DNA from 3 places in the Clostridium tanneri genome. Region 3 is predicted to be linked to each of the others. Evidence: a T-box and tRNA genes for the amino acid it is inferred to sense, from the RefSeq annotation. Region 3 holds a T-box; the other regions hold tRNA genes.
The links. The T-box of region 3 lies ahead of leuS (leucine--tRNA ligase). A T-box ahead of a tRNA ligase gene usually reads a tRNA of that ligase, here a tRNA-Leu.
Positions count from the first base shown of each region.

Region 1: it encodes a tRNA-Leu, which carries the amino acid that the T-box ahead of leuS (leucine--tRNA ligase) is inferred to sense. The anticodon was not compared.
Region 2: it encodes a tRNA-Leu, which carries the amino acid that the T-box ahead of leuS (leucine--tRNA ligase) is inferred to sense. The anticodon was not compared.

Region 1 covers NZ_JARUJP010000001.1:386,610-397,670, forward strand. The annotation lists gene glsA (glutaminase A) at 1-381, opposite strand, end outside; gene P8V03_RS01835 (hypothetical protein) at 597-725, opposite strand; gene P8V03_RS01840 (GGGtGRT protein) at 945-1,946, opposite strand; gene P8V03_RS01845 (iron-sulfur cluster assembly scaffold protein) at 1,968-2,660, opposite strand; gene P8V03_RS01850 (hypothetical protein) at 3,266-3,538, opposite strand; tRNA gene P8V03_RS01855 (tRNA-Leu) at 3,676-3,762, shown strand; gene P8V03_RS01860 (H-type small acid-soluble spore protein) at 3,962-4,138, opposite strand; gene P8V03_RS01865 (hypothetical protein) at 4,353-4,829, shown strand; gene P8V03_RS01870 (YndM family protein) at 5,002-5,355, shown strand; gene P8V03_RS01875 (hypothetical protein) at 5,389-5,598, opposite strand; gene P8V03_RS01880 (hypothetical protein) at 5,845-5,979, opposite strand; gene P8V03_RS01885 (hypothetical protein) at 6,021-6,164, opposite strand; gene P8V03_RS01890 (hypothetical protein) at 6,180-6,338, opposite strand; gene P8V03_RS01895 (hypothetical protein) at 6,464-6,598, opposite strand; gene P8V03_RS01900 (CPC_1213 family protein) at 6,674-6,811, opposite strand; gene P8V03_RS01905 (putative NPN-dependent ornithine cyclodeaminase) at 7,146-8,234, shown strand; gene P8V03_RS01910 (DUF6483 family protein) at 8,400-9,059, shown strand; partial or broken gene P8V03_RS01915 (SoxR reducing system RseC family protein) at 9,219-9,551, shown strand; gene P8V03_RS01920 (DMT family transporter) at 9,666-10,628, opposite strand; RNA gene ssrS (6S RNA) at 10,666-10,845, opposite strand; gene aspS (aspartate--tRNA ligase) at 10,936-11,061, opposite strand, start outside.
Region 2 covers NZ_JARUJP010000001.1:373,736-384,796, forward strand. The annotation lists gene nuoE (NADH-quinone oxidoreductase subunit NuoE) at 1-81, opposite strand, end outside; gene fdhD (formate dehydrogenase accessory sulfurtransferase FdhD) at 177-968, opposite strand; gene mobB (molybdopterin-guanine dinucleotide biosynthesis protein B) at 970-1,497, opposite strand; gene P8V03_RS01785 (molybdopterin molybdotransferase MoeA) at 1,475-2,686, opposite strand; gene fdhF (formate dehydrogenase subunit alpha) at 2,820-4,958, opposite strand; gene P8V03_RS01795 (hypothetical protein) at 5,458-5,859, shown strand; gene P8V03_RS01800 (amidohydrolase) at 6,206-7,375, opposite strand; gene P8V03_RS01805 (hypothetical protein) at 7,641-7,898, shown strand; tRNA gene P8V03_RS01810 (tRNA-Leu) at 7,993-8,077, opposite strand; gene P8V03_RS01815 (lytic transglycosylase domain-containing protein) at 8,145-8,693, opposite strand; gene coaE (dephospho-CoA kinase) at 8,716-9,339, opposite strand; gene polA (DNA polymerase I) at 9,439-11,061, opposite strand, start outside.
Region 3 covers NZ_JARUJP010000005.1:87,279-98,339, forward strand. The annotation lists gene P8V03_RS05930 (DsrE/DsrF/DrsH-like family protein) at 1-2,425, shown strand, start outside; gene P8V03_RS05935 (DUF2225 domain-containing protein) at 2,505-3,380, opposite strand; gene yjbM (GTP diphosphokinase) at 3,542-4,330, shown strand; gene leuS (leucine--tRNA ligase) at 4,377-6,815, opposite strand; T-box leader at 6,972-7,188, opposite strand; gene P8V03_RS05950 (DNA polymerase IV) at 7,402-8,445, shown strand; gene P8V03_RS05955 (hypothetical protein) at 8,618-8,851, shown strand; gene P8V03_RS05960 (hypothetical protein) at 9,149-9,550, shown strand; gene P8V03_RS05965 (ABC transporter permease) at 9,674-10,768, shown strand; gene P8V03_RS05970 (ABC transporter permease) at 10,771-11,061, shown strand, end outside.

The DNA of each region.
Region 1 (11,061 bases), on a different contig from region 3:
TCCATCCCCTGCAATTAAGGATACCGTAGCAATAGCACCTGAGTTTATCATAGGATTTAAAGGCCTCTGAGGATTTTTGGTTTCTAAATTGATTATGGAATTAAAAGCATCAGCAGTTGCTTCCATTCCTACCTTTTTAAACACATACTCTTTGCCGTTATCCAATATAGCTAGCATTAAAGTTATTACTTTAGAAATACTTTGAATTGTAAACCTTTCCTCAAAGTCTCCTGCAAAGTATTCTTCTCCCTGTAAAGTAGTAATCCATATACCAAGAGAATCCTTGTTGGCTTTGCCCAACTCTGGTATATAAGAAGCCACCTTTCCCCCTGCTGTATATACCCTGTTATTTTCTACTAGACCTTCTAATAATCTTTTCATATGTTCACCATCCACCTTTAATTAATATAATATGCCACTTGCAACAATAATTGTCGCAAATTTAAACTAATTCTCCCAAATGTTTAACATTAAAGATTTAATTCATTCATATAATATTATATATCCTTTTGGTGACTTTGTAATCCTTTTTATAAATTTTCTTCAGAAAAAACAGCAGATTAAATCTGCTGTCCTATATAGGTGATAATAAAATCTTACTTAGAAAATACTCTTCCTATCATGTCAAAAAGAAACTTACAACTTTCTCTTTTATCCCCTTTTTCTTTTTTAGGTTTTTCTAATTTATCTTGGTTGTTATTGATGTTTTTTGTCTTTTCTTGCACACAAATCACTCCTTTATATTTATTTTATATAAAAATAAAAGCATTTAATTAAAACTCTTCAAAAAACGGAAAATCTATATTAATAATTATTATAATATGTTTATAAAGAAATGTCACTACAAAATCATAATTTTTCAAATATTTTTAATATTTAAAAAATAACAAAATCCTATATAAGCTATATAGGATTTTGCTGAATATATGTTAATAATTATTTTATTATTTAGTCGCTGATTCTTCTATAGCAACTGCTACTGCAACAGAAGCCCCAACCATTGGATTGTTACCCATTCCTATAAGTCCCATCATTTCAACGTGTGCTGGAACAGAGGATGATCCTGCGAATTGTGCATCTGAATGCATTCTTCCCATAGTATCTGTCATACCATAAGAAGCTGGACCTGCTGCCATGTTATCTGGGTGAAGAGTTCTTCCAGTACCACCACCGGATGCAACTGAGAAGTATTTCTTACCCATTTCTACACATTCTTTTTTATAAGTTCCTGCAACTGGGTGCTGGAATCTAGTTGGGTTAGTTGAGTTACCAGTTATTGATACGTCAACGCCCTCGTGATGCATTATAGCAACACCTTCTCTAACATCATCTGAACCATAGCATTTAACCTTAGCTCTTGGTCCATTTGAGTAAGCTTTTTCTTTAACTATTTCTAACTTTCCAGTATAGTAGTCAAACTTAGTTTGAACATATGTAAATCCATTTATTCTTGAGATTATGTAAGCAGCATCTTTTCCAAGACCGTTTAATATAACTCTTAATGGTTCTTTTCTAACTCTGTTAGCTTTTTCAGCTATTTTTATAGCTCCTTCAGCTGCTGCAAAGGATTCGTGTCCTGCTAAGAATGCAAAACATTTAGTTTCTTCCCTTAAAAGCATAGCAGCTAAGTTTCCGTGTCCTAAACCAACTTTTCTGTCATCAGCAACAGATCCTGGTATACAGAAAGCTTGTAAGCCTTCTCCTAGAGCTTCTGCAGCTTCTGCAGCTTTTATACAACCCTTCTTTATAGCTATTGCAGCACCTAAAATATATGCCCAACAAGCATTTTCAAAACATATTGGTTGTGTTGATTTAACTATATTATAAACATCTATTCCCTTTTCATCACAAAGAGCTTTAGCTTCTTCTAAAGTCTTCATACCGTACTTTTCAAGCACTGGTGTGATTTGATTAATTCTTCTTTCATAACTTTCAAATAATGCCATTTTCTGCGTCCTCCTTATATATTATTCATGTCTTGGATCGATAACTTTTACAGCTTCATCGAATCTACCATATTGTCCAGTAGCTTTTTCCATAGCTTCGTTAGCGTCCATACCTTTTCCTATAAACTCCATCATTTTTCCAAGGTGAACGAATTTATATCCTATTACTTCGTTGTCAGCATCTAAAGCTACCTTTGTAACATAGCCTTCTGCCATCTCTAAATATCTTGTTCCTTTAGCCTTTGTTCCGTACATAGTACCAACTTGGCTTCTTAATCCTTTTCCTAAGTCTTCAAGACCTGCTCCGATAGGTAGTCCACCTTCTGAGAAAGCAGTTTGACTTCTTCCATAAACAATTTGTAAGAATAATTCTCTCATTGCTGTATTTATAGCATCACAAACTAAGTCTGTGTTTAATGCTTCAAGTATAGTTTTTCCTGGTAGTATTTCTGAAGCCATAGCTGCAGAGTGAGTCATTCCAGAACATCCTATTGTTTCAACTAATGCTTCTTCTATGATACCATCTTTAACATTTAAAGTAAGTTTGCAAGCACCCTGTTGTGGAGCACACCAACCAACTCCATGTGTTAGACCTGAAATATCTTTTATTTCTTTAGCTTGTACCCATTTTCCTTCTTGTGGAATTGGTGCTGAACCATGGTTTGGTCCTTTAGTTACACAACACATTCTGTCTACTTCTGTTGAATAAATCATCTTTTATTCTCCTTCCTGTTTGGTAAATATAATTTAGATTAGAGCATAAAAATTGTTTTTTGCACTCTAAGAATTAGCATTTATTTTCATTGGATCATTTTTGTACCCAGCGGGACACAAAGTGACTAATTAATAAACAATTACATTTTAGCAAATTTAGTCTTTTATAACAATAGATTTTAAGAATAATTTGAAACAAAAACCATAGACATAAAATTTTGACATATAATAACTTTTGTTTAATGATATTTATTGGTTTTGAATTTTTTATATTTTGTAGAGTAATATAAAAGACATTTTCTTGCTTGATTATGAATAGATTGCTTATGATAATATTATATAGCCATTACCAATTATACTATTTATTAGGCATATAAATCTACAAATCCTAATATTATTTTCCCCTGTACTTTTTTCTAATCTAATTTTTAATCTCTATTCTCTATATAGAAAATGCTAAATTTATAGCTTTAGAGGTGCCGGCTGATATTATATCTATAATAGTGTACTAAGTTCTATTATGTAAAAGTTAAAGATAATAATCTTTTAATTAGATTTTACTAATAGTAAATATAACAAAAAAGAGCTCTTTAGGGAGCTCCTATTTAGGAAAGGCTTTCTAATCTATCTCTTAGCTCAATAGCTTCCTTAGCCTCATTTAGTGCACTATTTATTTCTTTATTAAATCTATTCTTTTCTTCTTTATTACTTATTACATTATTTGTTAAACTTTCAAGTATGTTTATCTTCTCCAATTGTATTCTATAGTAATTATATCTCTCTTGACAATCATTTATTATTTTATTTTGTGCCTCAATTAACTCATCAATAGCTCTTTTTCTGAGTTCTTCACTTCTTATTTCGTTAAATACATCCATGAATTTACCACCCCCATATTTCTTTATATTCCTTAAGGAAAAAATTTATTCTAGTTATTTCTCTTCTATATTAGGGTGAAATTTTCTCTAAAACCTTGACTGTATTGTTTTTTTATGATAAGATAACTTTGTAATTTGCCGAAGTGGTGGAACTGGCAGACGCGCCGGACTCAAAATCCGGTGGTAGCGATACCGTGCGGGTTCGATTCCCGCCTTCGGCACCAAATAAAAAAAACTTGGAGTGTATCCAAGTTTTTTTTATTTTTCTAAAGATATTAATTCATTCACTAGTATAAATTCTTTTAATCTGGTTATACTATTAGTTGTTAAAGTTTCTATAACTAAAATTTCCTTTAATAATTTCATAATTAAAAAATAAGTACATCTCTAAGTCAGGGATGTACTTATTTTTTACAGAAATATCTATTCTTCCTTTAACTCTAAAATAGGAACTATCTTCAGTTCATTTGTTTCCAAATCCTTAACATGAGCAACTTCACTTTGCTCTGAAATGCTTTCAATCCATACTGGCCTATCTTTGTAAGTTACATTTATTACACCCCGTGAATTATATATTTCCCCTGCTTTGTGTAGTTTCACTATAGAACACCTCCTCATTAGTATTTTTAGTAAAAACCTTCTTGTATATTCTCTAAAGATTTATGAAGTCAAACTTGAATCAGGTAAGTCTATTTTCTATGTACTAATACACTTTTCATAGACGAGATTTACAATGAATTTTACCTTCACAATTTTTATTATTAATACATATATTATTATGGTACGAGTTAAATTTATGGAGGTAAATGATTAAATGTACAATGATATGATGTATAATATGCCTTTCCGTGGAGTAATGCCTTGCTGTCCATTTATGCATCCTATGTATGGCATACCTAATGATGCCTATAATATGATGCGTTCAGAGGATATGGAGCTTCAGGAAAATATACCTTTTGATGATAACCTAGATGATAGTGTTGATAATAACTTAGACAGTGGTGTGGATGAGGATTTGAGAGATACCACAGAGGAAAATATCCAAGATGAAGCTGCAGAAAATATAGAAGAGAATATAGAAGATAATAGAGATGAGGTGGAAGATTCTCCAGCAGAAATAGAATATGATGAAAATCAATTTAGAAGCCCTGATGATGTAAATAGCATTCTAAGAAAAATAGAAAAAAATAATCCTATGCTAATCAGAAGATTAGTTATGTATGGAGTTCCTTATCCAGTTGCAGTAAGAATGGTAAGAAGGATAATTTACTTAACATTAGAATATGAATAACAATCTAATAACTTATTATTTTCTCTAAAATACTTGCACGTTAGCTTATGCTGACGTGCTTTATTTTTACTTAACATAAAATAAGGTAAAAAAACTTAAAAGTTATTACTAAAATGAATAACACTGTAATAGCTGGTAATCCTAGTATTAAGAAGAAAGGAGAAATTTAGCTATGACTGGATTATTAATGAAAATAATAACTTGCCCATTAATACTATTAATTTCAGATTATATCTTCAGAGATGTACATTATGCTTATACCTATCAACCAGTGCTTGTAGGTATTATTCTTGCAGTAGTTGGCCATCTAATGGAATTAGCACTACTTAAACCAGGTACTGTTATAATAAGTACTATAGCAGATTTTCTTGCAGCCTTTGTTGTAGTGTATCTTACTCAATTTATTTTCTCTGGTGCTATAGTTACTTTAATAGGTTCTGCAATAGTATCAACCATTGTGGCAATTGTAGAATATTTAGACCATGTATACTTAGTGAAGACTAATAAAACCCAAAAATCGGAGTAGTTTATTTTTACTACTCCGAAATTTTTTTATACTTTACTTATCTTTTATTCCATTTAACTCGTACATATGAGGCTGAATCTTCTCTTCCTTTATAGTTCCGTCACTGTTGTATCCTGTTTGCATAGTAGCCGGATTTTCCATAGTTCTTCTTCTATCTGGATGCCTATTAGCATAAATGGTTTCTTGTAGCTCTCTAAGATCTTCTTTACTAATTTCCCTACCCACTATATGTCTTTGCACCATAAACTTATCCCCTTTCTATGAAGTTAAGACTTGAATCAGGTGGGGTTTCAACCCCATCTGATTCTTAGTCGAACGAATCCAGGGACGTAGCCGCTCTTTGCTCCCTCTTGGAGAAAAGTAGCGAACCAAAATCTTTGATTTTGTGTGAGTCACTTTCACACCGTGCGAGGGAGTATTAGAGCGGGTAGTCACCGGATAAAAGCTTTTTAATAGAAAACCTCAAGATCAATCTTGAGGCTTTCCAAATTAAACTGGCTTCACATTATCATGCTTTCTTTGTTTTGCCTTTCTTTCTTGTTCATAGAGATTTTGTCCATTATCTTCTCTTTCAAGACCCATAGCTGCAGTTTGTTTATTTGTAAACTTATTTTTTCCTTTCATACTTTAAACCCCTCTTCCATTTTTTTGTGATTAGACACTAATTAAAAATGTTTTGTAATTTCTTTTTGTATTCTTCTAACATCTTTTTGTCTTAACCTGGTATTATCCTTAATTTCATCTAAAGTTTCACCATCTAAAAGCATTTCTTTAGCTTTTTTAGTTGCTTTTTCTCTATCAAAACTCACTATATACCCCTCCTCTTACATTTTACCTTCCATCTTTTTTCTTGCCTTTTCAATATCATGCTCATTAAGACCAGCTCTCTTTTTTATTTCTGCTGAACCAATTCCTTTATCTAATAAATCCTTAGCTATTTCCATAGCCTGTTCATGATGACCTTTATTTAACCATCTTCCCATTCGTTAACACCCCTTATTCTCATATTTAGACTTCATCCACTAAAGACTTTATCTGGTTTTTTATATAAGTAATAAGTTTTTGCTAACCACGCTTTATTAAATAAATAGAACTTTTCGCTTTTATTTTACTCTACAGTCCAGTTTTCCTTTGAATTTTTATTATTTTTTTGCTTTGCCTTAAAGCTTGCACTTCTTGAGTGATATTTAGCACTGTTTGGACTGCGAGACCATGTTTTAGGTTGTTTATTTTCATTTTCCATAGACATTCTCCTTTACTTTAATATTATTTTTAACCTATAACTGAATAAAATCTATATAGTAGCTCACAATATTAACTAATCTAAATGTTTTTCGGAATAAGTCCCAAACTTAGCTCTTGAACTTTCATCTTGAGGAGTATGATCTATATGCCTTTTTCTAAATCTGCCATCAGATTTTTTGTTATTTTGTGTATACTTCATCTTATTAGTCATTGTCATCTCTCCTTTCTAGTACTAGCTTTTCCCGGTAGTAAGTTTTTATGTTAAACAAAAATAGGCTGATAAACCATTAAAATTTATGATAAAAATAATTTTTTATTTTAATCTTTTGTATTGTTACAAATATTAAATCTATAAAAGTTCCATACTATGATTTGTAGAAGTTAAATTAACATTTTAAACAGAACTTCTATAAATCTAACTAAAGTTTTATTTTAAAATTAATGATAAATATTGTTGCTATTGCCACTAAATTATAACCTTTGATATAATGTACTTACTATTCAAAAAATAACTTATATTTTCACAATTAAATGGAGGTATTTTTATGAGTTTTAAATTACCAGAATACAAAGCCCCAGACTTTACAAAGGAGCCTTTCATTTCAGCTCCTAACATAATCACTGAAAAAGTAACAATTAAAGGTGTTGCTCCTGATAAATATCACGCTACTTCTATATATCCTGAATACTTTAAAATAGATGAAAAGTGGATTTTAGCATCTGAAAGCCGTATGGATTGTGTTGTTGTAGTTAAGGATGATAAAAGTTTAGATATAAAAGAATTTAGAAATCTGAACATAGGTGACAACGTAGTATTAGGAAGAAGTGAAAATGCAGAGGATGGCATCTATGTTCATGTAAGTGGTTTTACATATACAGAATCTGAGGAAGAGCAGTCCTTTGTTTTTAGAACTGGCAGAACTCGTGAAAGCTCTTATTCAAAGGATTATGATAGTCTTTATGAATTGCTTAAATACGAAAGAGAAAATGGATATATATTGTGGGTTCTAGGCCCTGCTGTTGTCTTTGATCATGATTCTAAAAATGCTATGTCTGCCCTTATAAATGCTGGATATGTAGATACAATTTTTGCTGGAAATGCACTGGCAACTCATGACTTAGAAGGTTCCATATTAAAAACAGCACTAGGTCAGGATATTTATACTCAACACTCTGTTTTTAATGGTCACTATAATCACATAGATGTTATAAATAGAGCTAGGCGTGCAGGTTCTCTAGAAAAATTTATAGAACAGGAAAACATCACAGAGGGAGTAGTTTATTCATGTATTAAGAACAATGTTCCTTTAGTATTAGCTGGTTCCATTAGAGATGACGGACCTCTTCCTCCTGTTATTGCAAATGTCTATGATGCTCAAGATGCAATGAGAACTCATAGTAAAAAAGCTACAACAGTAATATGTTTAGCAACTCAACTTCATACCATAGCAACAGGTAATATGACTCCTATGTATAAAGTGGAAGAAGATAAAATTAGACCTGTATACATATATACAGTAGATATTTCTGAATTTGGTGTAAATAAACTTAGAGACAGAGGAAGTCTTGAAGTAACTTCTATTGTTACAAATGTACAGGATTTCTTAGTAAATATAAAAAATAACTTAGTATAAGTACTAGTGGAGAATTGTTGTTTTTATGAACTCAATTCTCCTTTATACTTGAGTACTTATATAAATTTGCAAAATTTTAGTTGTACAAATTGTTCCTTAAATATTATATAATATAGTTGACGTTATATAAAAAGTTTTCAGTTTAAACTTTTGGAGGTATCACTAATGCTAAAACGTAACTTAACATCAGAATTAATGTCTAAATTTAATGAAGCTCTTAATAAAATAATGGAATATAAAATGTCAGGTAAGAATGAGGAAGCCCTCATTGTAATCGATAATACACTAAAAGAAATATTTAGGTTAGGAATGAAATTTTTTAATTCCTTATCTGATGATAACCTTTTAGATATGATAAAAACTGATGGAACTATAAATACAGATAAATGTATTATGATGGCTAAACTGCTAGAGGAAGAAGCATCTATATTAGAATTACAGGGAAACTTAGATGATGCTTTCTATATAGAATTAAAATCTTTGAACTTATTTTTACATGCTTATGAAGGAGACAATGAAAATTGCGACCTGCAGCATCATTTTGAAGATATAGAGATTATGATTGAAGAACTGTCTGAATACCGATTACCTTCTTCTGTTCAGAATAGAATAATTGATTATTATGTTAAAACTAATAAATATGACAAGGCTGAAGATACTCTTTATGAAATTTTACAGGAAAATGATTTTAGTAATGAGACCATAGAAAAAGGTATTTCTCTTTACGAATTATTACTTAATAAAGATGATAACACTTTAGAAGAAGGAAATTTATCAAGAGAGGAAGTAGAAGAGTCTCTGTCTATATTAAAGAAAAGGTTATAATTTATTTTCTGTTATGAAGTGAACCTTGAATCGGATAAATAGTAAATTATATAGGAGTTGATTAGTATGGTTGAAGTAGGATATGTAGTTGCTTTAAAAAATGATTGTGCCTTGATATCCTTTAAAAGAAAAAGTGGATGAGGAGATAACTGCGCCAGTTGTGGCGGTGGATGTGCTCAATCTAGTTCTCTAGTAGATGTAAAAAATACATTAAATGCATCTATTGGTGATGAGGTACAAGTTGCTCTTGAAACAAAATCCTTTATGAAGATGACTCTATGGGCTTATGGCTTCCCTCTAGTTATGCTGCTAGTAGGTATACTATTTGGAAACTATTATTTTAAAAGACTTGGATTTAGTAATTACGAACTTTTATCCTTTGCAGTAGGTATGGTTCTTTTAGTTATATCTTACACAATCCTAGGTAAAGTAGATAAAAAGGCTTCTAAGGATAGTAACTACGATTTAAAGATGGTTAAGGTTATAAAATAGGTTATATTTATTATTAAACTTACAATAACAAAAAAGAAGGTGGAGCTAAAACTCTATCTTCTTTTTTATTATTCATTGTGCAGGAAATTTTATTAAATTCTTTAGCTTATCACCTTAAATGTGGATATTACTAATCTCTTTTATTTTTCTTTCAGCTTTGCCCTTCTTTCCCCTAAAGGTTATAAAGGAACCTGTTAGGATAGACAATATTCCAAGCATTGTGTTAAAAGGTATGCTTTCCTGCAGTATAATTAAAGAAAGTATAGGCGCTAGTGCTGGTTTTATGAAAAATACTATAGATGCTGTAGTTGCAGAAGTCTCATCCATGGCAAAGAAATAGAATAGATATCCTAATCCTGTTACTACTACTCCAAGATAAATTATTACAAAGATGTTTCCCATTTCTATCCCTTGTATAATTGGAATATTGGATAACACAGATAGACCTAATTTCTTATTTACTTGTACCACCGCTGATATATTAGATAAAAGAATTACTATAAGCATTATAAATTCTCCTGCAAAGAACGTAAAACAGTTCATAACTATACTCCCATATCTCTCTGAACGCATTTTACCAATTACACTATATAGTGAGAAAGTTACTGCTGCGAGAACAGCCAATACTATCCCTTTAACATCGCTATTTATTTTGAAAGGATTTAGAATGCAAGCTATACCTACTAAGCTTATAAACAAGGATAGAATCGTAGTTTTATTAAGCTGCTCTTTTAATAGAAAATATGCAAATGGAATTGTAAATACTGGATTGACACTAAATACTATAGCTACTATTGAAGCTTTAGTATGTACTATGGCAAGTTGGAAAAATGACATACTTATTACTACGCATAAAAGACCTGTAAAAAGAAAATAACCAATATCCCCTCTATTGAATGAAATTTCCCTTTTCCTTAAATCCTTTATTGCTAGCGGAAGCAATATAGATGCCCCAATAAAAAATCTTAAAAAGTTCAGCTGAAAAGGATTAATCTCCATTGCTATTAATTTACCGGCTATCTCCATAGTGCTAAACATAACCGCAGATAAAATAATATAAACATACCCCTTTCTCATAATTGGCTCCCCCTTAATTTAAATAAAAATGGCAAAATAAAACCCCACCATGCCGTATTATGAGTTATTCTTGAACCCGCTCTCGCAGGTGGAAATCTCCTTTTTGATTCTTGTTCCAGAAAACTAAGTTCCAGCATCATTCCACAAAAAGAGTCCGATTTCCTTTCAAAAACTGTTGGGTCAATATGAACCCACTCCACGTGCATGGTAGGAATATTTATTTTTTATATTTCTTTAATTGTATTATACTACATTTTTTAGAAATTTAATATAATATTTTCAGAATTATTTGCAATTTTGCCATAGGTTATTTGTTTAAAGATATACCAAGTTCCTTCAATTGTGCTTCTTCTACAACACTTGGAGCTTCTGTTAAAGGACAGAAAGCATTCTGATTCTTAGGGAATGCAACAACATCCTTTATGTTATCTGT
Region 2 (11,061 bases), on a different contig from region 3:
CTGTTCCTTAGGATATTTTTCTATTACGTCTCTTGCACATAAGGAGTCATTTTGTAGAATTTCTTTTTGTGCCGCCTCCATAAATTAATCCCCCTTCTATTGGTAATTATATATAAACAGAATAGTATGACTATTCCGCTTAACCCTTAACTAGAACTGATTAAATATAAAACTTATTAATTTTTCTCTGTTACTCTATAAGAATTTGTATATATGTTAGCCTTCTCTCCCCGTACAAAACCAATTAATGTTATATTTAGCGCATTGGAAAGTTCTATTGAAAGATTAGTCGGTGCTGATTTTGAAACTACTATTGGTATGCCTGATTTTGAAGTTTTCAAGACCATTTCAAAGGATACTCTCCCACTTATAAGTAGTATTTTATCTTCAAGAGATATATTACGTATAAGTGCTTCCCCCATTACTTTATCCACTGCATTATGCCGTGCTACATCTTCACATATAAACAATACCTTTTCCTTATCACATAAAGCAATAGAGTGAGCTCCCCCTGTTTGTTTAAAAGCTTCCGAGTATGAAAGATTTTCTTTCATTAGGTGGTAAATCTTTTCGATTCCTATGGTAATATTGTTGTCTTTTACAACTTTGCAGTTCAAATCTCTAATAAGCTTTTGAAAAAACTCTTTTTCATTATTTTCATTAAACCCTACAGGTAAAACCTGCCTGCAGGGCTTTTTATCCATATTTGAATTTATATTAACTCTTGCTATTCCACTTTTCTCATCTATTTCTAAAGTCTTTATGTCCTCCATGGAATCTATTATTCCCTGAGTCCTCAGATATCCAACTACTAAAGCCTTAAGGTTCTCCGGAGTACATGTCAAAGTTGTGATATGAGTATCACTTAAAATGATACTCAATGGATACTCATATATCATAATTTCTTCTACAGTTTCAGTTTCAGTTCTATCATACTTAACTACAGAATACTTTATTGTCTTATTCAAATTATTGAGTCCTCCTCAAAAAGTTGTCTTCAATGAATTTAGTTACTGTCTTTGCATCATTTAAATCTAAGACAGGAATATCTAGTTCTAATTTTTCATTGCTGGCAACAGCTATAAAATTCGATATATCACTATTTTTATATAATAAACCCTCATTTATTTCTTTTCTATGAACCTCTATCTTAGGAAAAATATTTCCTTTAAAACCTTCACAAATAATAATATCCACATTAGGAAAGAGCCACAGTAGCTCTTCTACAGTTTTTGGTACTTCTAGTCTTTGTATTAATGCTAATTTAGATCCTGAAGCAATTACAACGTTATCTGCTCCTGCTTCAGTAAACTGATATGTATCTTTACCAGGATAATCTATTTGAAATTTATGTACATCATGTTTAATAACTCCTACCTTATGGTTTTTACTTTTAAGGTCTTTTATAATTTCTTTAATTAAGGTAGTTTTTCCAGTACCAGACTTAGATGCTAATATAGAAATTACTGGTATCTTATTTAAATATAAATCTTCCATTTAAAATCTCTCCTGCTCTCACTATAGATGTATCTTTATCAATAATTATAATTCCATTTGCTTTACTTATAGTTAAAAGTTGATTTGACCCCTGTGAGCCAGCCTTATATGCATAATAAGCTCCATTTTTTTTTCTTATATCCACATAAACATAGTTGTCTCTGCCTTTTTTAACTTTAAAGTCCTCTTCTAAAATTACAGGAAACTCATCAGCACTTACCTCATCAATTCCCATCATTTTCTTGATAGCAGGACTTACAAACTGTTCAAAAGTATTTATTACAGACAAAGGATTGCCTGGAAGGGCAAAATATAACTTATTTTTGAACTTTGCAAAGGTTACTGGTTTTCCTGGCTTAATAGCCACTGCTTCAAACTTAGTATCTACCTTTAATTTTTTTAGACTATCGTGAATAAAATCATAGTCTCCAACAGAAGCACCACCAGAACTTATCACTATATCTCCTTCTTCAAAGGCCTCTTCAATCTTCTCAAAAATCAAATTCGGATCATCTCTAATTACTCCATAGGATTTTACCTCTGCACCGAGATTTTTGGCAAGGGCTAGAAGAGAATATTCATTGCAATTTCTTATTTTCCCTGGTGTTAACTTTTCTTCAATATCTATTAGCTCGTCTCCAGTAGTAAGCAAAATTATTTTAGGTATTTTATGTACTTTGATTTTGCTATATCCTAAAGAAGCTAATAAACCTATTTCTGCTGGTCTTATTTTCTTTCCTAAAGGTATTGCTAATTCACCACTTCTAATTTCTTCACCCATCTTTAGTATGTTTTTTTCTCTGCCTATAGGCTCAATTATAGTTATCTCATCACTGAATTCTTTTACTTTCTCAACCTGAATAACTGTATCAGCTCCCCTAGGTAATGGTGCTCCAGTCATGATTTTTATTGCTTCTTTACTATGTAATTCTTCTTCATAGAGATCTCCTGCCTTTATGACTCCTTTTACCTTTAACCTTGCTGGTTTTTCAGTTGAACATCCCTCGGTATCCTTACTCTTAATTGCATATCCATCCATAGCTGATTTATCGAAAGGAGGTAGATTGTCCTTCGAATAAATATCTTCTGCTAAAACCCTATTAAGCGAAGATATTAAATTTAATGTTTCCGTTCCTAAAACTTCTGTTTCTGCAATTATTGTACTTAAGGCTTCTTCAACAGTTATCACTTCATATTCCTCCCTAAATGCTGTCATATTATATTATTGTAATTAGAAACTACTTTCTTCTTTTAATGCATCCGATGGAATATTACCACCGGATGCTAGTTATTATATTTAGTAAAAACCTACGAATATATACCTACTTAAACTGTACATTCATTTTTTTTCTAATATTGTCGTACTCATCTTTAACAAATCTTTCTGCCGCTTCTTGATCTTCTATAGCCTCCACCTTTACTGCACAGTACTTGTACTCTGGTGTTTTGGATATAGGATCTAAATTATCTAAAGTCAACTCATTACATGCACCTACCCACCATTGGTAAGTCATATAAACAGCTCCAGCATTAGCCCTATCTGTTATTAATGCTCTTGCTACCACAGAACCTCTTCGTGAAGTTATTCTAATTAATTCCTGATCCCTAATTCCAAATCTTTCTCCGTCCTTTGGATTTATTTGAACATATCCAGGCTCATCAGCAAGTTGTTGAAGGGCGCGGCAGTTTCCAGTCATAGTTCTTACAGAATAATGTCCTACTTCTCTGACCGTTGATAAACTAAGTGGGTATTCCTCATCAGTAAGCTCCATAGGAGGTCTCCACTCTGCTGCAAATAATCTTCCTTTGCCATTTGGCGTATTAAATTTATTGTCTTTGTATAGGTAGGAAGTTCCAGGATGATCCTCTGTAGGACAAGGCCATTGGATTCCACCAAGTTCTTCTAAACGCTTGTAAGTTACTCCTGAGAAATTTGGACATAAGCCTCTAAGCTCATCCCATATCTCCTCAGTATTATTGTACTTCATTGGATATCCCATAGCTGTAGCTATTTCAGAAATTATTTGCCAATCAGGTTTTACATTACCCTTTGGCTCAATTGCCTTTCTGAATCTTTGGAATCCACGATCAGCACAACTAAATACTCCTTCATGCTCTCCCCATGATGTAGCTGGAAGTATTACATCTGCATGAAGTGCTGTTTTATTCATAAATATATCTTGAACAATTACAAGTTCCATTTTATCTAAAGCTTCTCTTACCTCTGCGGAATTTGGATCACTTTGAACCGGATCTTCTCCCATTATGTAGTAAGCTTTAATCTTATCTTCTTCTAACACAAGCTTTGGAACTTCTGTTAAATGATAACCCTTTTTATTGGAAAGGTCTACTCCCCATGCTTTTTCAAACTTTTCTCTTATAGCATCATCCTCAACACTTTGATATCCAGGATACACATTTGGTAGTGCTCCCATATCACAAGCCCCTTGAACATTATTTTGACCTCTTACAGGTCCTATACCTACACTTGGTCTTCCAAAGTTTCCAGTTAATAATGCTAAGGAGGCTAGTCCCTTAACTACATCAACAGCTTGACCAAATTGACACACTCCCATACCGTAAAGTATCATAGCATTCTTTGCTTCAGCATACATTCTCATAGCTTTTCTTATATCTTCTGCTGGAACACTTGTCATCTTTTCCGCATATTCTGGAGTGTACTTTTCAACTAAAGCCTTATACTCTTCAAAACCTTCAACATATTTTTCAACATATTCCTTATTATAAAGTCCTTCATTTATTAGAACATTAGCAAAGGCATTAACCAGTATCATATTAGTACCGTTCTTTATTGGAAGCCACAAATCAGATATTCTAGCAGACTCTGTTATTCTTGGATCAGTTACAATAATCTTTGCTCCCTTTTCCTTTGCTTTAACTATTCTTTTAGCCACTATAGGGTGTGAATCCGCACCATTATAACCAAAAATAAATAGTAAATCAGTATCGTCTATTTCATGAATTCCATTTGACATAGCTCCATTTCCTAATACGTAAGCCAGACCGGCTACGGAAGGGGCATGTCAAACCCTAGCACAGTGATCTACATTATTAGTGCCGATTACTGCCCTCATAAATTTTTGCATTATATAGTTAGCTTCATTACCAGATCCCCGCGCACAGCCTGTTCCCATTATAGCATCAGCACCATACTTGTCCTTTATTTCCTTTAACTTAGATGCAGTAAAACTAATAGCTTCATCCCAAGAAACCTCTTGTAATTCACCATTTCTTCTAATCATTGGGCTTTTTAAGCGTGCAGTTAAAATTTGGGGATCATTTAAAAAATCCCATCCATAATACCCTTTAAGACAGAGACTTCCTTCATTTGTTCTACCATTAGCTGGTTCTGCTCTTACTATTTTATCATCTTCTAAAATCAAATTAAGGTTACATCCAGCACCACAATAAGGGCATATTGTTAGTATTTTTTGTTCCATTCTTTTCCCTCCCTTTAAGACCTACTCATACCTGATGTTATATATATAAGTTCATTAGTTGTTCATTATGACTATTTTAATTAACTACATATTACTAATCATATTTTGTTCTATTATTTGTAAGCAATTCCTTCTTATAACAAACTGTGTAATATAATTACATTTTAAAATATTCTGAAATTAAAGTCAAGCTAACTTTGTTAAAAGATGCTACAGCCCTAATCGGCCAAAATAAAGGTTAAATTCTAAAATGCCATTGAAAGACATGGATATTTTAGCTTTCCTTTAATATAGTTAAATTAAAATCGAAAACCTTTTTTTGAATATTGTGACCTTTTATAATATTTTCTTAGTAATTTATGTTATTACTTTAACAAAACTCCACCCCTTTGTACCTTAATTTGGTACCTTTATAATTGAATAGTATTATGTAAGGAGGGAATTATATTAATGGTTTTAAAATAAATACTAAATTAATATTTTGGAGGGAGTAAAATCTATGGATAAAAACTATTTAGAAGAAACAAAACAACTTAATCAACAATCTAGACAAAAATCCTCAGGTGCTGGAATGACTAACAGCATAAGCAGCAGCTCAAGTGACTCAGATGTTCAGGAAGCAAGACAGCTTAATGCAGAATCTAGACAAAACTCCTCCGGTATGGGAGCTTCCAACATGGGAATGACTAGCAGCATAAGTTCTAGTATGAATAGTTCAAGCGACCCTGCACTTGAAGAAGCAAGACAACTTAATGCACAATCTAGACAAAACTCTTCTGGTATGGGAGCTTCCAATATGGGAATGACTAGTAGTATAAGTTCTGGTATGAACAACTTTAGTGACCCAGCACTAGAAGAAACTAGAAAATTAAATGAAAAATCAAGACAAAGTAAAAGATAACTGATATTTTTAATAGCTACTGAACCATTAGGTTTAGTAGCATTAACATCTCCTTCATTAAGGCATTACTAAATATATTTTAAATAAAGTATATTATATTTAGTAATGTCTTTTCCTTTTAACATTTTACTAGATATAGTATACTTTATAATTATTTATTTCACATAGTTATTAAATTTATTGATAATTATAAGAAAATTAATAAAAGAAAAAACAATTTTTTTGTCCTAAAAATGTCGTCAGTATTTATTTAAGTATACTATTGGAATATTTGTGTATGGTTAGTCATCTATGTATGTTATCTATTACTGTAGCTTTAATTCTAAAACTGAAGCATCCCGATGTTTTAAGAATGAGTTTCTCTCCTATGGACAACTTCCCCATTTATAATAGTCATTATTACTTTCGTATTAACTACATCTAACGGATCACCATTTAACACTATTATATCTGCATCATATCCCTTCTCTATTTTTCCCAGCCTATCACCACATTCTAGCAACTCTGCCGCACTTATAGTTATACACTTTATAGCATCTAATCTTTTTAACCCCTCTGATACAGCTAGTGCAGCAACAGCTCTTAACTGATCTATGGAATTGTAAGGATGATCCGTCATCAAAGCTATCTTTACACCAGACTCTACTAAATCTACTGCAGAACCATAGTTTCTTTTTCTCAGCTCCATTTTTATTCTAGGAGTAAGCATTGGTCCAAAGGCTATTGGTACATTCTTTTCTTTTAAATATTCCTTAACTAAGTGTGCTTCTGTGCCATGTTCTATAACTAATTTTTTAATATTAAATTCATCTGCTATTCTTATAGCTGTAACTATATCATCTGCTCTGTGGGCATGGGCTCTTAAGATCATTTCTCCTCTTAACAGAGGAACTACTGCCTCTAATTTAGCATCTCTTTCTGTTATCTTACCTGCTTCTTTGCGCTGAATATAATCTTCAGTCCTCATAAATAATTCCCTTATTAGTGATGCAACTCCCATTCTTGTAACAGGACATTTATCCTTTTGTCCATAGGTACTCATAGGATCTTCACCGAAGGCAATTTTAAGACCAGAAGGATTTTTTATAACCATTCTATCTATTATATTACCATGGGTCTTTAAAACTATGTTTTGACCTCCTACCGGATTGTTGCTTCCTGGTCCACTCATAACTGTAGTAACTCCTGATACTATTGCATCTCTAAATGCAATGTCTAAGGGGTTTATGCCATCTAATGCCCTCAAGTGTGGTGTTATAGGATTTGACGTCTCGTTATTATCAATTCCTAGTTTTCCTGTAGCTTCTTCTATAATTCCTATATGGGTATGACAATCTACAAATCCTGGTAAAACATAATTTTCTTTAATATCAAAAACTTCTATATCTTCAGCTTCATAGTTAATAACGTTATCTATGTCAGTTATTTTTCCATCCTTAACTAATATATCCTTCTTTATTGTAGTTCCTTTGCTATCTTCTATTAATAAACAATTTTTAAGTAATATTGACTTCATATACTCCACCTCATATTATGCATACTTAATTAATTTTTATAGAAACTATAATCAAAACCATATCTCATTAAATATCATCCATAAAACAAAATCCACCTTTAGGATAACCTAATATTAGTATTTTATTCTACATATTCTCATAGCCTAGTATGGAAATTTGATTCACTTTAATTAAGACTGCACTTACATATAAATCTAGTTATAAAAAAGACTAAAGGTGGCACACTAGAATATATAAAAGAATTACTAATGGAGGTTTTCAGATATGGCAAAAAAATATTCGGTAATATTAATGCAAGATGAAAACTCTTGTGCAGTTAAACAGATAAGCCAGAATACCTTTGATCAAATACATGATATGAAGAAATCTGGAGAAAATGATGCTAAAATTGTAAAGAGTCTTACAGAGATAAATACTACAGAGGATAACATAGTTATAAACGGTGTCAGCAGAAGTGAAGCTATAGATTATGCTTTAGATGACGGTGCTGATTATGTTATTATAAAGGCCTTTGATACTTAATAAGCAAATAAATAAGAGAGGTAATTTTACCTCTCTTTATTGCATAATTTAAATTCAAAATAAGTCTTAACAAATATTTCATAATTTTATTACTTGGTGCAGATGATGGGATTTGAACCCATACGCCCTGTGGACACTACCCCCTCAAGATAGCGTGTCTGCCGTTCCACCACATCTGCACTTTATGGTTATATTATACTACATTTTTATCAATTGTCAACTTTATAATTAAAGCATACTGCCTGTTTATTCCTTACCATATAGATATTTATAAACACTATAATTTACTTTAACCTTTTTTACATACTTGTCCGTTTCTTTAAATGGTATGTAGTGAAGATTTTTACCATCTGCAGAATTTTCCTCATTGTTGAGCCACTTCTGCACATTTCCTCTTCCTCCGTTATAAGCTGCTAGCACTAGTTCCATATTTCCGTTAAATTCTCTTCTAAGATCATCTAAATACCAACAACCCATTCTTATATTAAACTCTGGATCATAAAGCATACTGTCACCAGGATAAGCTATATCCATTTTTTCAGCTGCCCACTCCGCTGTGTCTCCTGTGATCTGCATAAGTCCATATGCATTTTTGTTAGACTTAGCTTTCTCTTCAAAGTTACTCTCAGTTTTTATTACTGCTGCAACTAAGTATGGATCTAAATCATATTGTTGTGAGTATTCAAATATATGCTCTGAATACTTAAGGGGAAAAAAGTGTTTCCCAATATTTTTTCCATTCATCAGTAGTATAACTATCAATATAAGCACAAATGCACGTTTTATAAATTTCAATCTAAATTATGCCTTTAGACCTTTAGGTTCTAAGGCACTCCACCCCCCTATATTTTCTGCCTATTTCCTTTAGCGTATTTTCTAGTTCCTTTTTTGTTCTTTCTATTGTATGAGAATTATCAATTATATAGTCTACAAACTCTCTCTTTTCTTCCAAAGTCATCTGTGAGTTTATTCTATCAATTATTTCAGTGTCTAACAAATCATCTCTTTTTTTTATTCTTTCTATTTGAGTGTCTATATCCACCCAAACAAGTATGTTTATATTCATTTCTTTATGTAGCCCATTTTCAATTAGAGTAGGAGCATCAAGAACACAAATTTCATTTTTCTCTTCTTCGAATCTTTTAATTCTATGAAAAATTTCTTTTTTAATATAAGGTAATATTATATCTTCGTAGTGTTTTCTTCTCTCTTCCTCTGCAAAGATAAAATTACCAAATTCTTTTCTTTTTAGCTGCCCGCTTTCATCAAAGAACTTTTCTCCAAAACATTCTTTTACTTTTTCTAATATTATAGGATATAACAGCAATACCTCTCTAGCAATTACATCTGCATCTATAATATTGAAGCCTTTTTCTCTTAATATACTAGAAACCGTACTTTTCCCACTTCCTATTCCACCTGTTAGACCAATTCTTAACACCTTATCACCTCAGATATAAATAATCTTAAGCTTATTTCAATTAATAGATTTATGGTTAATCTGAAGGTATTGTTACTTATCCCAATACCTTCAGGTTACTTATTTTGCTTCGTACCAATTCTCTCCTATATTCATATCTATTTCAAGGGGTACCTTTAGCTGAAGGACTTTCTCCATTTCCTCTTTAACTATAGACTTAACTTCATCTATTTCATCCCTGTAGGCATTAAGAATTAATTCATCATGAACCTGAAGTATAACCTTGCTTTTAAAATTTCTTTTCTCAAGCTCATTATATACGTTAACCATAGCTAATTTTATAATATCTGCTGCACTACCTTGAATAGGAGCATTCATAGCCAGTCTTTCTCCAAAGGATTTTACCATCTTATTTGAAGAATTTATCTCTGGTATAAATCTTCTTCTATTCATTATTGTCGTAACATACTCATTTTCCTTTGCATGTTTTATTATATCATCCATGTATTTTTTTACACCTGGATATCTTTCGAAATATGTGTCTATATAGTTTTTTGCTTCTTTTCTTGAAATCTTTAGATCTTTTCCTAAGCTAAAATCTCCTATGCCGTATACTATACCAAAGTTTACTGCCTTTGCATTACTTCTTTGTAAAGATGTAACCTCCTCCATAGGAACTCTAAAAACTTCAGATGCAGTTTTTGTATGTATATCACTATGATTTAAAAAGGCATCTATTAAATTCTCATCTCCAGAAATATGTGCAAGTACTCTGAGCTCTATCTGAGAATAGTCTGCTGAAATTATAATACTATCTTCATTATTTGGTACAAAAACCTTTCTTATTTCTCTTCCCATTTCATATTTAATAGGAATATTTTGCAGATTAGGTTCTGTACTTGAAAGTCTTCCAGTAGTTGTTACAGTTTGATTAAAGCTAGAATGAATTTTGCCGTCCTCATCTATTACAGCTTTTAAACCCTCAATATAAGTTGAATACAATTTAGTGAGTTGTCTATAGTAGGTAATCTTTTCTATTATAGGATGTTTATCTGATAGTTCCTCCAGTACCTCTGCATTAGTGGAATATCCAGTTTTAGTCTTTTTAATTACAGGTAAATCTAATTTTTCAAATAATATCTTTCCAAGTTGCTTAGGAGAGTTTATATTAAATTCTTCCTCTGCTAAATCATAAATTTCCTTCTGAATAGAGCTTATTTCAGATTTAAATTTCTTTCCAAGCTCATCTAACTTTTCCTTATCTACTTTAAAGCCCTCGTATTCCATAGATGATAAAACATCAGTTAAAGGCTGTTCCATTTTATATAAAAGTTCTTCCATTTCAGCTTCTCTTATATGAGACTCTAAGGTTGTGTATAATTTATATAAAAGAGAAGTTGCTCTAGCCTGACTATCTTTATCATCTTCTTGAATATTTACCTTTAAGTAATGCTCTATAATATCACTTAACTCATATTTTCCTCTTGAAGAATCTATTAGATAAGCAGCTATCTTGGTGTCAAATTTCATCCCTACAAAGTCTACCCCCATTTTATGCAGTATAGTATGAGGTACCTTTACATCATGACTTACCTTTTCAACACTGTGATTTTCAAATATTCTCTTTAACAGAGCTATAACTTCATCTCTATTTTCATCATATAGTGTCTTTAGTTCTACTACGTAATTCTTTTCCTTTATATTTATAAATATTTGCTCTATATAACTTTTTGAATATACATT
Region 3 (11,061 bases):
CCTTCCATACTATATAGGTGAAACTATAAAGGAAAGAGAGAAGTTATTAGTTCAAACCCCTGAAGCTATGAATGAAAGATTTAATATAGATGTTAGAATAAACAGTGATGTAATAGGAATTGATGCTAAAAATAAAAAGGTAAAAGTAAAAAGCAAGGATAAAGGTGAATATGAGGAAAGCTATGATTATCTAATTTTATCACCAGGAGCTGCACCACTTAAGCCACCAATAGAAGGAATTCAAAGTGATAAAATATTTACATTGAGAAATGTACCGGATACAGACAAGATAAAGTCTTATGTAGATAACAAAAATATTAAAAATGCAGTAGTTATAGGTGGTGGATATATTGGTGTTGAAATGGCAGAGAACCTTAAAGAAAGAGGTTTAAATGTAGCGCTAGTTGAAGCTGCCCCACATATATTAGCACCATTTGATTCTGACATGGTAACTTATGCAGAAAAAGAATTGGAGGACAATGGGGTAGGTATTGTTTTAAATGATGGAGTTAAAGCATTTAAGGAAGAAGGAACTGGATTAAACGTAGTATTAAATAGTGGCAAGACTTTATATGCGGATATAGTTATACTTGCCATAGGAGTTAAGCCAGATACTGCTTTTCTAAAAGATTCAGGAATAGAATTTGGGCCAAGAGGCCACATAATTACAAACAGTAAAATGGAAACTAACTTAGAAGGTGTATATGCTGTTGGAGATGCTGTAGAGGTTGTTGATTTTGTAAATGGGGGCAAAACTGCTATTGCATTAGCGGGACCTGCTAACAAACAAGGCAGAATAGCTGCAGACAATGTATGCGGGTTAAACTCAACTTATAAGGGAACTATGGGGTCAGCTATTATTAAGGTGTTTGATTTAACTGGTACAAGTACAGGAAATAATGAAAGAACACTAAAGGCTAAAAACATACCGTATAGAGTTATATACCTTCATCCTAACTCAAGTGCAGGATATTACCCAGGTGGATCGCCAATGTCAATGAAACTTATATTTAATGATGAAGGAAAGATATTAGGAGCTCAAGCCTTTGGATATGTTGGCGTAGATAAGAGGATGGATGATATAGCAACTACAATGAGACTTGGCGGAACAATTTATGATTTAGCAGAATTAGAGCTAACTTATGCACCACCATATTCTTCTGCGAAGGATCCGGTAAATATGGCTGGATTTATTGCAGAGAACGTACTGACAGGTAGACATGAGGTTGTGCTTCCAGAAGATATTGATAATAGAGATAGAAGTAAAACTCAGCTCATAGATGTAAGAACTGATGAAGAATATAGTAATGGCAGAATACAGGGATCCATAAATATACCAGTAGATAACCTAAGAGATAGAATAGATGAAGTAGATAAAAATAAGGAAATTTTGGTTCACTGCCAAGTTGGTCTTAGAGGATATATAGCTGCGAGAATTTTAATGGCAAATGGTTTTAAGGTTAAAAATCTAACTGGTGGATACAAAACTTATACTATGAGCAAGTTCAAACCAAGAGAAGTTACAATGGATAAGGATAGTAAGGATAGTTCTATGGACCTAAGAGAAGAGGACATGGATGTCAGTTTAGAAAGTAACTCAAATGAATATAAAGAAACCCATAAGGATAACGTTAAACAAGAAGATTCAGAATATAAGGATGGAAGTTTTGATAAGAACCTAGATGCCTGTGGATTGAGCTGTCCCGGTCCTTTAATGAAGGTTAACAGTGTCATAGGAGATATGAAAGAAGGAGAAATTCTAAAGGCTACTGCGTCAGACCAGGGATTTTATGAAGACATAAAGTCTTGGTGTGAGCGAACTAATAATAAGTTAGTAGATAGAAAGAAGGAAAAGGGAAATATTATAGCTTTCATAAGAAAGGGTAATGGCAAACAGGTAAGCAGTAATAATTCATCAGAGGATTCAGAAGATACTGGTGGTATGATTTCACAAAGGGACAATAAAACTTTAGTTGTATTTAGTGGTGACTTTGATAAAGCTATGGCATCCTTTATAATTGCAAATGGAGCTGCAGCAATGGGGAAAAAGGTTACTATGTTCTTTACCTTTTGGGGCTTAAATATTCTAAGAAAGCATGAAAGGGTTCCTGTGCAAAAAGGAGCCATAGACAAAATGTTTGGCATTATGATGCCAAGAGGAGCTAAAAGGTTAAAGTTATCTAAAATGAATATGATGGGAATGGGTACAAAGATGATGCAGAAGGTAATGAAGGATAAAAATGTTTCTTCTCTTGATGACTTGATTAAGTCAGCTATGAAAAGTGGAATAGAAATAGTTGCTTGTCAAATGACTTTGGATGTGATGGGTCTTAAGAAGGAAGAATTAATAGATGGAGTTAAAATAGGAGGAGTAGGTTATTACTTAGGAGAAGCGGAAGATTCTAATGTAAACTTGTTCATATAAGAAAATTAATGGGACAGAAAAGTTTAGGTGCACTGAACATCGGTGTTCAGTGCACCCAAACTTTTCTGTTTCATTATACTTATTTAAAGAATCTGGAGAAAAAGCCTTTTTTATTTTTCTTGTTATCCTCTTCAGAAACATCCTCAATATTGTCAGTGCTATTTTTGCTTTGAAGTTCCTTAATTAAATCCCTTTGGTCACGGCACTTATCTTTAATTTTTGAAGAAGCTCCAGGCGTAGCTACAACCTTACTAAACCAATTTAAAGCTTCATCATCATTTCCAACTCTTCTGTTAAGTTCTCCAATAAGATACATAGAAGTAAATTTGTCCATGCCATATAGAGGGAAGTCCTCATTAAAAAAGGCATCATTAAAGCCTTCTAAAGCTTGTTTTATAAAGGTCAATTCATTGGCTTCATCACCTAATATTCTGTACATCCAAGCAAGTTTTAGGCAGTTCATAGCCTTTTTACTAGCCTTTGCTTCTATAACATAATAACTGAGTAAAGAGAGCTTATATCTTTCTATAGCTATATTTATATCATATACCTCTGGGTAAGTTTTGCCAGCCCATCTTGAGGTGATTTTTTCTTTAATAGCTTCACACTGATAATTTCTAATCTTGCTAAAGTCATTCTTCATTGCAGAATAACCACAACTGCTGCATACCCAAACGTCATAAAAATAAGGATTGATAAGAGCATATTTTATGAAAAAATCAGAATCCTGTTTTTCAATTCTATAAGCTGATGTTTTTACAGATCTAGCTTTAAAAGAGCTTTCACATACAGGACAAGTAACTTGTCTATCATATAAAAGTGATTTTATCTTATCATCTCCACTTTTTTCTTCTAATTGAGGGGTTTTATCTTCTTCTTCTTTTTTATATAGGTTTACACTACTTACGTCATCAAAGCCCAAGTTTTCAAGTCCGGAAAATATATTATTTGACATATAAATATCACCTACAATGCTTATATTTTATTATATATTTTATTATATCAAAATATTATGGGAAATAATATTATTTATTTACATATATAATCTGATACAATAAAGTAGTATAATAATAGATGGCAAACTATTAAGATTATACTATATAGAGGTGATCTGACATGGCTATAGGAGAATGGAAAACTTTTTTAATACCGTATGAGCAAGCTGTTGAGGAATTAAAAGTTAAGATTAGAAGTATAAGAAAAGAATACAGAAGAAAAAATGAATATTCACCTATTGAATTTGTGACAGGAAGAGTAAAGGAATTATCCAGCATACTAGAGAAGGCAAACAAGTTTAATATACCTTTAGACAGAATTGGTTACGAAATGGAGGACATAGCTGGATTAAGAGTTATGTGTCAGTTTGTTGATGATGTCGAGAAGGTTGTAGATATAATCAGAAGCAGAAAAGACATGCAAATAATTTATGAGAAAGATTATGTAACAAACGTAAAAGAAAGTGGTTATAGAAGCTACCATATAATAATTAAGTATCCTGTAAATATGGCAGATGGTCAGAAGGAGATATTAGCTGAATTTCAAATAAGAACATTAGCTATGAATTTTTGGGCTACTATAGAACACTCCTTAAACTACAAGTATAAACATAAAATTCCTGATAACATTAAGGCGAAGCTTAAGTCAGCTGGAGATGCAGCCTTTCAATTAGATCAACAGATGTTGGAGATAAAGGACGAAATAAAGGATGCTCAAAAGCTATTTGAGGTGAAATCAAGTTTGGTTTCAGATATAATGAATAATGTACTTACCTTATCTTCAATGGGAAAACATGCTGAATCCACAAGGTATCAGTCTCAACTAAACAAACTGATTGAAGAAGGAGAAGCATATGAATTAGCTAGTTTATTGAAGTCTACAGAAAAGACCTTAGAAATTTATAGATAAAAATAGTGATTTTATAAAATAAAAATGGGGGAAAAATCCCCCGTTTTTATTTTGCCACTATATTTACAAGACGACCTTTAACAACTATAACTTTTTTAATTTCTTTACCCTCTAAGAAGATTTTCATTTCCTCATTATTTATAGCCGCTTCCTTTATTTCATCTTCAGATAAACCTGTAGCTACATTCATCTTAGCCTTTATCTTTCCGTTAACCTGAATTGCTATTTCAATCTCATCTTTTACAAGTGCCTTAGGGTCAAAAACAGGCCATTTTTCATTAAATACTGAATAGCTCATACCAAGAAGTTCCCACTGCTCTTCAGCAAAGTGAGGTGCAAAAGGAGCAATAAGCTTTATAAGATCAATTATCACTTCTTTTAAGAATGATGGATTTTTAACTTCTTCTGTTAAATATTTTGAAAGAGTATTAGTATATTCCATCAGTCTTGCTATTGATGTATTGAACTGGAACTTATTAGCATCTTCGGATATAGATTTTATTGCAAAATGTCTCATGTAATTTAACTCTTTTTCAGCTTTATCTAGAGTAGTTTTGTCATTCTTAGGATTGTTTATTTCTTCTCTACAGGATTCTAAAATTCTTTCCACTCTATCTACGAATCTTCCCATAGATTTTATACCGTCATCACTCCATGCTCCACCTTCAGTGTAGTCAAAGCCGAACATTAAATACATTCTAAATACATCTGAACCAAATTCCTTAATATAATCATCTGGTGATATGGTGTTTCCCTTAGATTTGCTCATTTTTTGTCCATCTGGTCCTAGTATAAGCCCTTGATGTCTTAAAGCTAAGAATGGCTCACCAAAGTTTATATATCCCATATCTCTTAAAGCTTTTGTTATAAATCTAGCATATAAAAGATGCATACAAGCATGCTCTGGTCCTCCAACATACATATCTACTGGAAGAACCTTGTTTATTTTTTCTGTATCAAAAGCTTTTTCGGAGTTTTTATTATCAGCATATCTCAAATAGTACCATGAAGAACACACAAAGGTATCTAAAGTATCTGCTTCTCTTTTAGCAGCTCCTCCACATGTAGGACATGTAGTATTTATAAACTCCTCTGACTTAGAAAGTGGTGATTTACCGTCTGGTGAAAATTCTACACCATATGGAAGCTCAACAGGAAGTTGATTTTCAGGAACCGGCACTGTTCCGCACTTCTCACAATGAATCATAGGTATAGGTGTACCCCAGTATCTTTGTCTTGAAACTAACCAGTCTCTTAATCTGTAGTTAACTTTTCCAGCACCAAGACCTATAGACTCAAGCTTTTTAATAACAGCTTTTTTGCCTTCTTCGCCAACTAACCCATTAAACTCTTCGCTGTTAACCATCTTTCCATACTCAGTATAAGGAAGGGAATCTCCACCTTCAATAACCCTTTCTATTGGAAGGTTATACTTCTTTGCAAAAGCAAAGTCTCTTTCATCATGAGCAGGAACTGCCATAACTGCTCCAGTACCATAAGTGTTTAATACATAGTCTGCCACCCAAACAGGAACCTTTCTTCCATTTATCGGATTTATAGCATAGGAGCCAGTGAATACTCCTGTTTTCTCTCTAGTAATTGACTGTCTTTCAATATCAGACTGCTTTTTAGCCTGGTCTTTATATTCTTCAACTTGAGCTTTATACTCAGCAGTTGTCAGACTATCTACTAAATTATTTTCTGGTGCTAAAACTGCATAAGTAACTCCAAAAAGTGTATCAACTCTTGTAGTAAACACATCAAATTGTAAGTCAGAATTTTCTACTTTAAAGGTTACTTGAGCACCTATTGATTTTCCAATCCAGTGTCTTTGCATTGCTTTAGTTTTTTCAGGCCAATCAAGGTTATCTAATTCCTCTAATAGTTCATCAGCATAATCTGTAATCTTTAAGAACCACTGAGTTAAGTCTTTTTTAGTAACTTCAGTAGAGCATCTTTCACAGGCACCATCAACAACCTGTTCGTTAGCAAGAACTGTATTACAGCTAGGGCACCAATTTACAGGAGCTTTCTTTCTGTAAGCTAAGCCTTTCTTATAAAGCTCTAAGAAAAGCCATTGGTTCCACTTATAATATTCAGGAAGACAAGTTATTACTTCATTTTCCCAGTTAAACATAGCTCCCATAGCTCTTAACTGTTTTTCCATAGTATCAATATTTTTCATAGTAGAATCCTTAGGATGGATTCCTGTTTTTATGGCAAAGTTTTCAGCAGGAAGACCAAAGGCATCAAAGCCCATAGGTTGGAACACATTATGTCCCTGCATTCTCTTCATTCTAGCCCATGAGTCTACTGGACCATAGTTAAACCAGTGACCAGCGTGAAGCTTGCTTCCGGAAGGATAGGAGAACATTTCAAGTGTATATAATTTATTTTCTAAGTTTGTATCATCAAATTTATATAACTCAGTTTCCTCCCATTTTTTTTGCCACTTTTCATCTACATTAGTTCCGTAGTTACCCATAAAATCGCTCCTTTTCTATAGTTTAGTTACATAATAACTATTTTAACATTATCTACATAAAATAAACCTGCTTTTATTTCATGACACCTTACTTAATTTAGTAGGTCAGGCCTATTTAATTAATAAAAGAATAAAAAAAGCCTTTCATCTCATAATTCAAGAGACGAAAAGCTTATACTCCGCGGTACCACTCTTATTAAACTTAGTACATTACTATACTTAGTTTCACTCAAAAATATAACGGTTTCTACCGTACCTGCTTTTCTGCAAGTAAGCTCCAAGGCGAGTTCATATACTATCAACGCTGTTTTTCACCATCCAACAGCTCTCTTATGAAGATGAGAATATTACTATTCCTTTTCAAAGCCTCATATTTAGTTTATAAAGATTTTATAGCAATAGTAAGTTTTTGTCAAGGATAATTTGTTGTTAATTATAAGCAGTGCAAATTAGTTTAACAAACTATTTAGTTTTAATCATTACTTTATTTTATTATATATATATCATAACTGTGACATAATGTTGACAAGGTTATGTGGTAAAATATAATTACAAGCTTGATATAAAACATATGGAGGAGTATTAGGTGAATAAAGTGATAATGCATGTAGATATGGATGCTTTTTTTGCATCTGTTGAAATAGTGGATAATAAGAATTTAAGAGGAAAGCCTGTAATAATTGGAGGTAATTCTAACAGAGGAGTGGTTGCAACTTGTTCCTATGAAGCTAGGGCTTATGGGGTAAGAAGTGCTATGCCTATATACATGGCCAAGGAAAAGTGTCCTAATGCCATTATTCTTCCTGTTAGATATGGAAGATATAAAGAAATATCTAATAAAATATTTAATATTTTTTATGAAATAACTCCTTATGTAGAGCCTTTGAGTATAGATGAAGCCTATTTAGATATAACTGATATAAATAAGAGACCACTAGATATGGCGAATTTTGTTAAAAATAGAGTGAGAAAAGAAACGGGGCTTACTATTTCTGCAGGATTATCTTATAATAAATTCCTAGCAAAACTAGCCTCTGATTGGAATAAGCCTAATGGGCTAAAAATAATTGGAAAGGATGAGGTGCCAAAAATTCTCTTTCCCCTTTCTATAGATAAAGTCCACGGATTAGGAAAAAAATCTGCTAAGAAGCTTAATAACATTGGTGTTTATACTATAGAAGAGTTATATAAGCTGCCTCAAGATTTATTAGTAGAGTTCTTCGGAAAGTTTGGAATAGATATTTATGATAGAATTAGAGGAATAGATAAGAGAGAAGTTCAGATATTAAGGGAAAGAAAATCCATTGGTAGGGAAACTACATTAAGCAATGATACCAATGATAAAGAAGAACTAAAATTATATATAAAAGCCTTTGCAGGGTCTATTGCGGATACATTGGAAAATAAAAATGTAAAGGGTAAGAATATTACTATAAAAACAAAAACCTCATCTTTTGTTAACCATACTAAGAGTAAAACCCTGTCCTATTATATATCTAATGAAGAGGACATATACAGGGAAGCTTGTAGTATTTTAGAAGAATTAGAGTTTGAAGAAAAGATAAGATTAATAGGAATATCTATTTCAGCCTTTAAGGAAGATAAGGTTGAACAGTTATCGTTTTTCTAACAAATAAAAAGAACCCTTTGATTTTTTATATAGAGCATATAATATTAGATACTTAACATTTGGAGAATTTAAAATGATAGACGAAAGAAAACAAACTCAAAATCAAATTTAAGTTGTGATGCTAGAAAATTTAGTTCCTAAATATCATATTTTAAGAGATATAGATAAGTATATGGATTTTTCTTTTATTAGAAATATAACTAAAGACTTTTTCTACTTGGACCATAGAACTGGAGATTCTAAATACAATATAATAACTGATGTTTATGTTAGATTGGATGCTGGATACTTTACTAATCCTATTTGCAAAGGAGTCGTAGATAGAAAGTTATGCCTGTTAAAGGCAGCAATTCAAAACATGAAAAAGATAGCAAGGGTGATAGCACCCCTATTTTTGAAAATATAGGGGTTTGTAATCAATCTGATATGAATACTACGTATTTATATATTTTTCATTTATTAATACCTAAATAGCTACAAATAATTGGATTTTATCGGAAAATATATAAAATCGAAAATGTCAATATAGATGGCATGAAAGGGAAAAAACGAACATGAAAAGAAATATACATTAAAATATTCTTTTTATGTCAGAATTTTTTCCTTTCGTGCCATTTGTATTAAATATATTTTTTTAGAATGTAAAATTAAGATAAGGCTTGTATAAGACTATTAAAACATAGTTAGAAGAGGGGGAAAAATCATGAAGTTAAAATTAAAGACATTAGGATTAGCGTCTATATTAACTATTTTAACAGTTGCACCTGTTTTAACAAGTACAACTGTATTTGCAGATGGAGGAAGTGGACATAGAGCTTTTCCATATGGATCTTATACTAGTAAACGTAATGTAAATTGCTCATACACTGGTGGAGGATATGGACCAGCACATACAGTATCCCTTATTGTAACTCATAATACAAGTGCAAATCAAACATATGCATTAGCTGCTTGTGGATGCACTGGTAGATATGTTCAAGCTCGTGCAGAGTTGAATGGGGAGATGACAGATCCGGTAATAGCAAAAGATTATGCACAAACGCTTAGCGTAGCTCAGCCTGGTCAGTTAACAGCGTATGAAATGCACAGAGTTGAGGCAAATTAGTTTCTTAGGCTATTCATTTAAATCTTTTATATAGAATTTTAGTAATTATGTATAAAATTCAATTTGTATCTTTAGTAAGCAGAAGTTATTAAAATAACTTAAAAGTTATAATTGGAGGGAATAATGGCAATATTAAGAAAAATTAAAAAAATGTTTAGAAAAACTCGATTTCTAATTTTATGCATAAGTTCCATATTAATTTTTGCCTCATTAATTGTTAGCTATGTTGAGATTATATATCAAAATAGACTTGAGGTAGATAACTTTAAAACTAATAATCATGTTTCCTTTGTTTTTGATGAAACTGCAAACTATAAAGATTTATTGGAAGCTATTAAAAAATTAGAATTGGAAAAAGATATTATTATTAGTCATCAGGGTGGTAAGGCATTCCAAACGGGGGTTTACCCTGTTGGTATTTACTTTAATGGTAAGTATAGAAATGGTTATAACTTATTAAAAGGGCGTTTTTTTAACACGGATGATTTTAAAAATGATAAAAAAATAGCTATAGTTGGTAAAAGTGCTTTAAGTAATACAAAAGTTGAAAATGGCATTAGATATATTTATTGTGGTGAAGATAAATTTGAGATTATAGGGGTTATAGGGAAGAATAATACTGTTACAAGATATGATAATTTTGTTTTATATAATCTAAATTGTGCTTTTAATGAGAAAGACAGAGAATATTTAAATACTCATTGGACTATAGACAGTATAGTAAAAGACAAAAACACTTTGAAAAATATTATTTCTAAGATTACTAAGAATAAAAATATCATTGGACTTGAACCTGAAAATGTTGAACCAAATCCTTTAAAAGCAGCTATATCAAATTCTAGATTTTTAATATTTAATTTTTTATTAGTAATAGGCTGTATTTTGGTAAGTTTGATAACGGCTGTGATTTATTGGATAAGTGAAATTGCATTAGAAATTGCAATTAGAAAAATATATGGTGCTAGCAATAAACATATTATGATAGATATAGGTAAACGGTATACTTTGGTGTCTATTTTTTGTTTGTGTATTGCATTAATTTTACAAAGAATTTTATTAACCTCAAATATAATAAAAATACCGCATAACAATTTAAGTATAATTACTGTAGTATTTACTTTACTATTTGTTTTATTAATAGGTATAATAGTTATTTCTGCAGCTATGTTTAAAATAAGCAAAATTAATTTAAGTGAGTTAATTAAGGGAGAATTATAATTATGAAATTTAAACATGCTTTTCGTGCAATTTCAAGAAAAGGTTTTTTTTCACTATTATTGATAATACAATTGGTTTTTTGTTTTTACTCAATTTATGAAAATTTAAATTTGAATCAAAAAATTAGTTTAGAAACTAAAAAAATAGAGAAATACTTTAAAAATAAAAAAGTTTATACTTTAAAAGCTCCTAATCTTTTTGGAAGAGATGTGGATATGTCAAAGTTAAATGAAGCATTTAATAAATTATATTCTAATTCAAATTACGAATTTTTAAAAATAGACATAGGAAGT